Linked DNA regions of Diaphorobacter ruginosibacter. The protein of the gene in region 1 binds, or shares a complex with, the protein of each later gene. Links are inferred from orthologs where the notes say so. Each region holds a gene or a part of one and is shown in the gene's direction. Other genes may lie near its edges. The genes, in order: pnp and H9K76_RS17565.

Evidence for each region.
Region 2: the proteins of pnp (region 1) and H9K76_RS17565 are in contact, whole or in part, in a cryo-EM structure (PDB 9QH0), measured with the Escherichia coli proteins. The link is inferred for Diaphorobacter ruginosibacter from one-to-one orthologs.

What each region holds. Positions count from the first base shown.
Region 1 is NZ_CP060714.1:1,196,179-1,199,442, forward strand. The notes cover bases 313-3,264. They hold pnp (polyribonucleotide nucleotidyltransferase), read left to right. Parts: upstream 313-647; coding sequence 648-2,882; downstream 2,883-3,264. Other genes in these bases: rpsO (30S ribosomal protein S15), read left to right, coding at 313-431; H9K76_RS05485 (NAD(P)H-quinone oxidoreductase), read left to right, coding at 2,961-3,264. In the rest of the region: more of rpsO, read left to right, coding at 165-312. UniProt on the Escherichia coli protein: Involved in mRNA degradation. Catalyzes the phosphorolysis of single-stranded polyribonucleotides processively in the 3'- to 5'-direction. Also involved, along with RNase II, in tRNA processing.
Region 2 is NZ_CP060714.1:3,855,057-3,859,078, forward strand. Bases 17-3,726 are described here. They hold H9K76_RS17565 (Rne/Rng family ribonuclease), read left to right. Parts: upstream 17-358; coding sequence 359-3,526; downstream 3,527-3,726. Other genes in these bases: H9K76_RS17560 (hypothetical protein), read right to left, coding at 17-251; yaaA (peroxide stress protein YaaA), read left to right, coding at 3,642-3,726. Also shown: more of H9K76_RS17560, read right to left, coding at 1-16; more of yaaA, read left to right, coding at 3,727-4,022. UniProt on the Escherichia coli protein: Endoribonuclease that plays a central role in RNA processing and decay. Required for the maturation of 5S and 16S rRNAs and the majority of tRNAs. Also involved in the degradation of most mRNAs.

The sequences.
Region 1 (3,264 bases):
GGCCGGTGCTGCAGGTGGGGGAAGTGCAGTCAGTTATAATCGTTGGGTTTTGCATGGTGCAAGACGCACGCCGCTGACCCTTCCAGCCAGTGGCGCAAGTAATTACAGGATTCTGGTGCTATTGATTCAATAGCGTTCTCGAATCCCATACCAAGGAAAAAATCATGATCGCATCGACAGTCAAGGCTGAAGTCGTCAAGGCCAATGCCCGTTCCGCAAACGACACTGGTAGCCCGGAAGTGCAAGTTGCACTGCTGACAGCTCGCATCAACGAACTGACTCCCCACTTCAAGCAACACGCCAAGGACCACCACGGTCGCCGCGGCCTGCTGCGCATGGTGAGCCGTCGTCGCAAGCTGCTGGACTACCTGAAGTCCAAGGACGCAGAACGTTACACCGCGCTGATCGCCAAGCTGGGCCTGCGCAAGTAATCGTACCGGCATGGAAAAACGCCTGGGTTAGCACGCTAGCTCAGGCGTTTTTTACTTCGGAGTTGCAATAAAGAGCGAAGCTGTGTCATTCCAATGGCCTTGCGCACCGGCGCGAAAGGGCAGGTCCACTGGAATGGCATCGTGTTCTGAATTGCTCTCCATCCCTTGCAGAGGTTGATGCTTCTGCTATCGAAACAAAAGAATGGAGTTCATTCAATGACCATGTTCAACAAAGTGACCAAGAGCTTCCAGTGGGGCGACAAGACCGTCGTCATGGAAACGGGTGAAATTGCACGTCAGGCCTCCGGCGCCGTGCTCGTCAACATCGACGATACCGTGGTGCTGGCCACCGTCGTGGGTTCCAAGAGCGCCAAGGCCGGCCAGGATTTCTTCCCGCTGACCGTCGACTACATCGAGAAGACATACGCCGCAGGCAAGATCCCCGGCAGCTTCTTCAAGCGCGAGGCCAAGCCCAGCGAACTCGAAACGCTGACCAGCCGCCTGATCGACCGTCCGATCCGTCCGCTGTTCCCCGAAGGCTTCTACAACGAAGTGCATGTGGTCATCCACACCATTTCGCTGAATCCCGAAGTCGATGCCGACATCGCCGCCATGATCGCCGTGTCGGCAGCGCTGTCGATCTCCGGTATTCCGTTCAACGGCCCGATTGGTGCAGCCCGCGTGGGTTACATCAATGGCGAGTACGTGCTGAACCCGGGCCAGACCGCCCGCAAGAACTCGCAGATGGACCTGGTGGTGGCCGGTACCGAGGCCGCCGTGCTGATGGTGGAGTCCGAGGCCGAGCAACTGCCTGAGGAAGTGATGCTGGGCGCCGTGGTGTTTGGCCACGAGCAAGGCAAGATCGCCATCAACGCAATCCACGAACTGGTGCGCGATGCCGGCAAGCCCGTGTGGGACTGGAAGGCTCCCGCGAAGGATGAGGCCTTCATCGCCAAGGTCACCCAACTGGCCGAAGACAAGCTGCGCGCGGCCTACCAGATCCGCTCCAAGCAGGCCCGTACACAGGCCCTGCGCGAAGCATCGGCTTCCGTGCTGGAGTCGCTCAAGTCCGAAGGCACCGATTTCGACGCCGTGAAGGTGGAAGGGCTGCTGTTCGAGATCGAATCGAAGATCGTCCGCAGCCAGATCCTGGCTGGCGAACCGCGCATCGACGGCCGCGATACCCGCACCGTGCGCCCCATCGAAATCCGCAATTCCGTGCTGCCGCGCACCCACGGCTCCGCGCTGTTCACGCGTGGCGAAACCCAGGCGCTGGTGGTGTCCACGCTGGGCACCGAGCGTGATGCACAGCGCATCGACGCGCTGGCCGGCGAGTTCGAAGACCGTTTCATCTTCCACTACAACATGCCTCCCTTCGCGACCGGTGAAGTGGGTCGCATGGGCTCGACCAAGCGCCGCGAAATCGGCCACGGCCGTCTGGCCAAGCGTGCCCTGGTGGCCTGCCTGCCCACCAAGGAGGAGTTCCCCTACACCATCCGCGTGGTGTCGGAAATCACCGAGTCGAACGGCTCGTCTTCCATGGCTTCGGTCTGCGGTGGCTGCCTGTCGCTGATGGACGCGGGTGTGCCGATGAAGGCGCACGTGGCCGGTATCGCGATGGGCCTGATCAAGGAAGACAACCGCTTCGCCGTGCTGACCGACATCCTGGGTGACGAGGATCACCTGGGCGACATGGACTTCAAGGTGGCCGGCACGACCAACGGCATCACCGCGCTGCAGATGGATATCAAGATCCAGGGCATCACCAAGGAAATCATGCAGGTCGCCCTGGCTCAGGCCAAGGAAGCGCGCATGCACATCCTGGGCAAGATGCAGGAAGCCATGGGCGAGGCCAAGACCGAAGTGTCGAACTTCGCTCCCAAGCTCTACACCATGAAGATCAATCCCGAGAAGATCCGTGACGTGATCGGCAAGGGCGGCGCCACCATCCGCGCGTTGACCGAAGAGACCGGCACGCAGATCAACATCGAGGAAGACGGCACCATCACCATCGCCGCAACCGATGGCGCGAAGGCTGACGAGGCAAAGCGCCGCATCGAGGAAATCACCGCTGAAGTGGAAATCGGCAAGGTCTACGAAGGCCCGGTCACCAAGATCCTGGACTTCGGCGCGCTGATCAACCTGCTGCCCGGCAAGGATGGCCTGCTGCACATCTCCCAGATCGCCCACGAGCGCGTGGAGAAGGTGTCCGACTACCTGACGGAAGGCCAGATCGTGAAGGTCAAGGTGCTCGAGACCGACGAGAAGGGCCGCGTGAAGCTGTCCATGAAGGCGCTGCTGGATCGCCCTGCTGGTGACAGCGGACGCCCCGCACCGCAGGAACGTGGCGAGCGCGGTGAGCGTGGCGAACGCCGCGAGCGTCGCGACGACCGTGGCGAGCGTCGCAGCAACGAAGACCGCGACCAGCAGCAACAACAGCAGCAGCAATAAGCTGCGCTGGCGCATGCCGCCAGTCTTCGGGCTGGCGGCAGTTTTCGTTTTTGGATGCAACCTTGGATCGTGGTAGGGATGACGTCGACAATGCGTGCCGTGGAGATCGCGGTTTTTGGACCGCCGCAAGGCTTGAAGATCTGTGAACGCCCCGTGCCCCAGCCGGGCAAGGGCGAGGTGTTGGTCCGCGTGCGTGCAAGTGGGATCAACCGTCCGGACGTGCTGCAGCGCAAGGGCAGCTACGCGCCGCCGGCGGGGGTATCCGATTTGCCCGGGCTGGAGATTGCAGGCGTCGTCGAGGCCGGAGATGCCGAGGCCATGCAGGCGGCGGGTATCCGGGTCGGTGATCGCGTCTGCGCACTGGTGGCGGGTGGCGGGTATG
Region 2 (4,022 bases), 2.7 Mb from region 1 along the record:
TGGTTTTTCACGGCCTGGATCATGTCACTGCTGCAGGGGCGCAAGCCTCCTGCACTGGCATCGCTCGCGCCGCGAACTTCCACGCGGGTCGTGCCGAAGGCTGTTTTCTTCAAGCCCAGGCAGTGCGTCATCCGCTTCGCCTTCATCCATGCCCCGCCCTTGCGCCTGATGAGCCAGTCATTGACATCACATTGACTCATCAGCCGTAGGCATTCGGCAATTCCTTTCGTTTCTCTGCGTTGGCCAGGCATCAGCGGCTCCAGGTGAGCCTGTCTTTGTCATGGAACTTTGGCGGGACGAGCCGCTGCGAAAAGCGCAGCGCGTCGGCCCGCATACAACAACGAGAAGGAAACGCATCATGAAACGGATGCTCATCAACGCCACGCAGCCGGAAGAGCGCCGCCTGGCCATCGTCGACGGCCAGAAGCTGCTGGACTACGAGATCGAGATCGAGGGACGCGAACAACGCAAGGGCAATATCTACAAGGCGGTGGTCACCCGCGTCGAGCCCTCCCTCGAAGCCTGCTTCGTCGACTACGGCGAGGACCGCCACGGTTTCCTGCCGTTCAAGGAAATCTCCAAGCAATACTTTGCAGAGGGCGTCTCGCCCAGCCAGGCCAAGATCCAGGACGCGATCCGTGAAGGCCAGGAACTGATCGTCCAGGTCGAAAAGGAAGAGCGCGGCAACAAGGGCGCTGCCCTCACCACCTTCATCTCGCTGGCGGGCCGCTACGTGGTGCTGATGCCCAACAACCCGCGCGGCGGTGGCGTCTCGCGCCGCATCGAGGGCGAAGATCGCGCCGAACTCAAGGAGGCGATGGACCAGCTCGAATACCCCAAGGGCATGTCCATCATCGCGCGCACCGCCGGTATCGGCCGCACGGCGCCCGAGCTGCAATGGGACCTGAACTTCCTGCTCAAACTCTGGAAGGCCGTCGACGACGCCGCCAAGGCCGGCAAGGGCGCCTTCCTGATCTACCAGGAATCGAGCCTGGTGATCCGCGCGATGCGCGACTACTTCAACACCGACATCGGCGACATCCTGATCGACACGGACGAGATCTACGAACAGGCGCATCAGTTCATGTCGCACGTGATGCCCGAGCATGCGAGCCGCGTCAAGCGCTACCGCGATGACGCTCCGCTGTTCAGCCGCTTCCAGATCGAGCACCAGATCGAGTCGGCCTATTCCCGCACCGTGACGCTGCCCTCGGGCGGCGCGATCGTGATCGACCACACCGAGGCGCTGGTGTCCGTGGACGTGAACTCGGCCCGCGCCATCAAGGGCGGCGACATCGAGGAGACCGCCACCCGCACCAACCTCGAAGCCGCCGACGAAGTGGCCCGCCAGATGCGCCTGCGCGACCTGGGCGGCCTGATCGTCATCGACTTCATCGACATGGAAGAGTCGAAGAACCGCCGCGAGGTGGAGAACCGCCTGCGCGACGCGCTGCGCCAGGACCGCGCACGCGTGCAGTTCGGCTCGATCAGCAAGTTCGGCCTCATGGAGATGAGCCGCCAGCGCCTGAAGCCGGCACTGTCCGAAGGCGCGCACATCAACTGCCCGCGCTGCGGCGGCTCCGGCCATATCCGCGACACCGAAAGCTCGGCGCTGCAGATCCTGCGCATCATCCAGGAAGAGTCCATGAAGGACAACACCGCCGCCGTGCACTGCCAGGTACCGGTGGAAGTGGCCTCGTTCCTCCTCAACGAGAAGCGCACCGAGATCGCGAAGATCGAGCTCAAGCAGCGCGTGAACGTGATGATGATCCCGAACAAGTCGCTCGATACGCCGCACTACAAGCTCGAGCGACTGAAACACGACGACCCGCGCCTGGAAGACCTGCAGGCCAGCTACCAGCTCGTCGAGGAAACCGAAGACCAGACCAAGGTGACGCGCCGCTCGCAGGAGCCCACCAACAAGCAGACTCCGGTGATCAAGGGCATCCTGCCGGACGCGCCCGCACCGCAGGTCGAGCCGCGTCCCGATGCGGCAGCCCGAGCAGCCGCGCGCGCCAACGGCCAGCAGCAACCACGCGGCAACGCCAGCGCAGCCCCGGCTCCCGCACCCACGCCGACCGTGGCACCTGCCCGTCCGCCCGAGATGGGCTTCATCGCCTGGCTCAAGAGCCTGTTCGGTTTCGGCCCGTCGGCAGCGCCTGCGGCGCCCGCACCCGTGGCGGCACCGGCTGCGACACCCGCCGCGGAGACGCGCGAGCCACGCCGTGAAGGCCGTGGCAACAACGACCGCCGCCGCGGCGGCCGTGATGGCAACCGCAGCGAAGGTGGCCGCGATGCCGGTGCCACGGGCGAAAACCGCAACGAGGGTCGAGGCGAGGGCCGCAACGGCCGCCGCAACGAGCGCAATGACCGCGGCGGCGAAGGTCGCCAGGCGCGTGACGGCGAACAGCGTGGCGGCGAACGCCGCAACGACCGTGGCGAGCGCACCGAACGCAATGACGGCGAGGCCCGCCGCGAACAGCGCAACGGCCGCGATCGCAACAACGAGGCACGCCAGAACGGCAACAACATCCCGGTAGTGGATGCGTCGGCGCCGGCCCAGAACCCGGCAGATGACGCCTCGGCGGATCGTCCGCAGCGCGAACGCCGTGAACGTGGCGAACGCGGCCAGCGCGGTGAACGTGGCGAGCGCCGTGAACGCGCACCGCGCACCATCGATGCGAACGCCGCGGCACCCGCCGGCGACAGCGCCCCGCTGCTGCCGATGCCCGACATCGACCTGTCGCTGAACAGCGGTGCCGAAGGCAATGTGCCGGATGCAACCGGTCAGCAGCCCCAGGCAGAAGGCGAACGCCGCGAGCGCCGCTCCCGCGACCGCTACGGCCGTGACCGCCGTGGCCGCAACGGAGGCAACGCCGAAGGCATGGACGCCAACGGCAATGCAGCGGAGACCGTGGCCGACGCAGCAGGTGTCGTGGTCGCCGAATCGAGCACCGCCTTCGCAGCGACCACCGCCGAAGCCGCGGACAGCAGCACGGAAGGCGAAGCGCAGCCCGCACGCCGCAGCTACTTCTCGCAGAGCACGACGACCGCTGTCGCCGTGACGCCGCAGGAAGCAGTTCCCGCCGCACCTGTCGCGCCAGCCACGCCGAAGGCCGTTGCGGCACCGGCAGCAGCAGAGCCCAGCGTCGTGGTGGTGAGCCCGTCCGCCGAAGCCATCGTGGTTCCCGCGGCCCAGGCGGTCGCACCGACAACCCAGGCAACCCAGGACGACGTCCCGGCTGGCGGCATGCCACGCGTCGGCAGCTATGAACTGCCGCTGCGTTCGCTGCACGAGCTGGCATCCGCGTCGGGCCTGCAGTGGGTGAACTCCGACGCCGAGAAGATCGCCGTCGTTCAGGCCGCCATCGCAGCCGAGCCCAAGCCGGTCCATGTGCCGCGCGAACGGCCGCCGGTCGTGGTGTTCGACGAAGGCCCTCTGGTGCTGGTGGAAACCCGCCGCGACCTGGCCCGCATGCCCCTGCCGTTCGAGCTGCAGGAACAACAGCAGCAACAGCAGCAGTAAGCCGCTGCACTGCCCTGCCCGGAGCCGCCTTGCGGCAGGCCGGGCATGGCAGGAGACACTACCCCCGAACGGCCCATTCCCGGGCCGTCTTCATTTGCGAGCGAGAATCCCTTTCATGCTGTTCCTCCTCTCCCCCGCCAAATCGCTCGACTACGACACGCCGCTTCCCGCCGACCTGCCCCATACGCTGCCGCAGTTCGTGCCCGACTCGAAGGTGTTGATCGAAGTGCTCAGGCAGAAGTCTCCACAGGATGTCGCATCGCTCATGAGCATCAGCGACACGCTGGCCGGCCTCAACGTGGCGCGCTACGCCGCATGGTCTCCGCGCTTCAGCGCTAAGAATTCGCGCCAGGCCGTGATGGCGTTCAACGGAGACGTCTACGAGGGCCTGCAGGCGCACAGTCTGTCCGCAGACGACCTCGCCTGGGCACAGGACCATGTCGCCATCCTGAGCGGCCTGTATGGCGTGCTGCGTCCGCTCGACTGGATGCAGCCC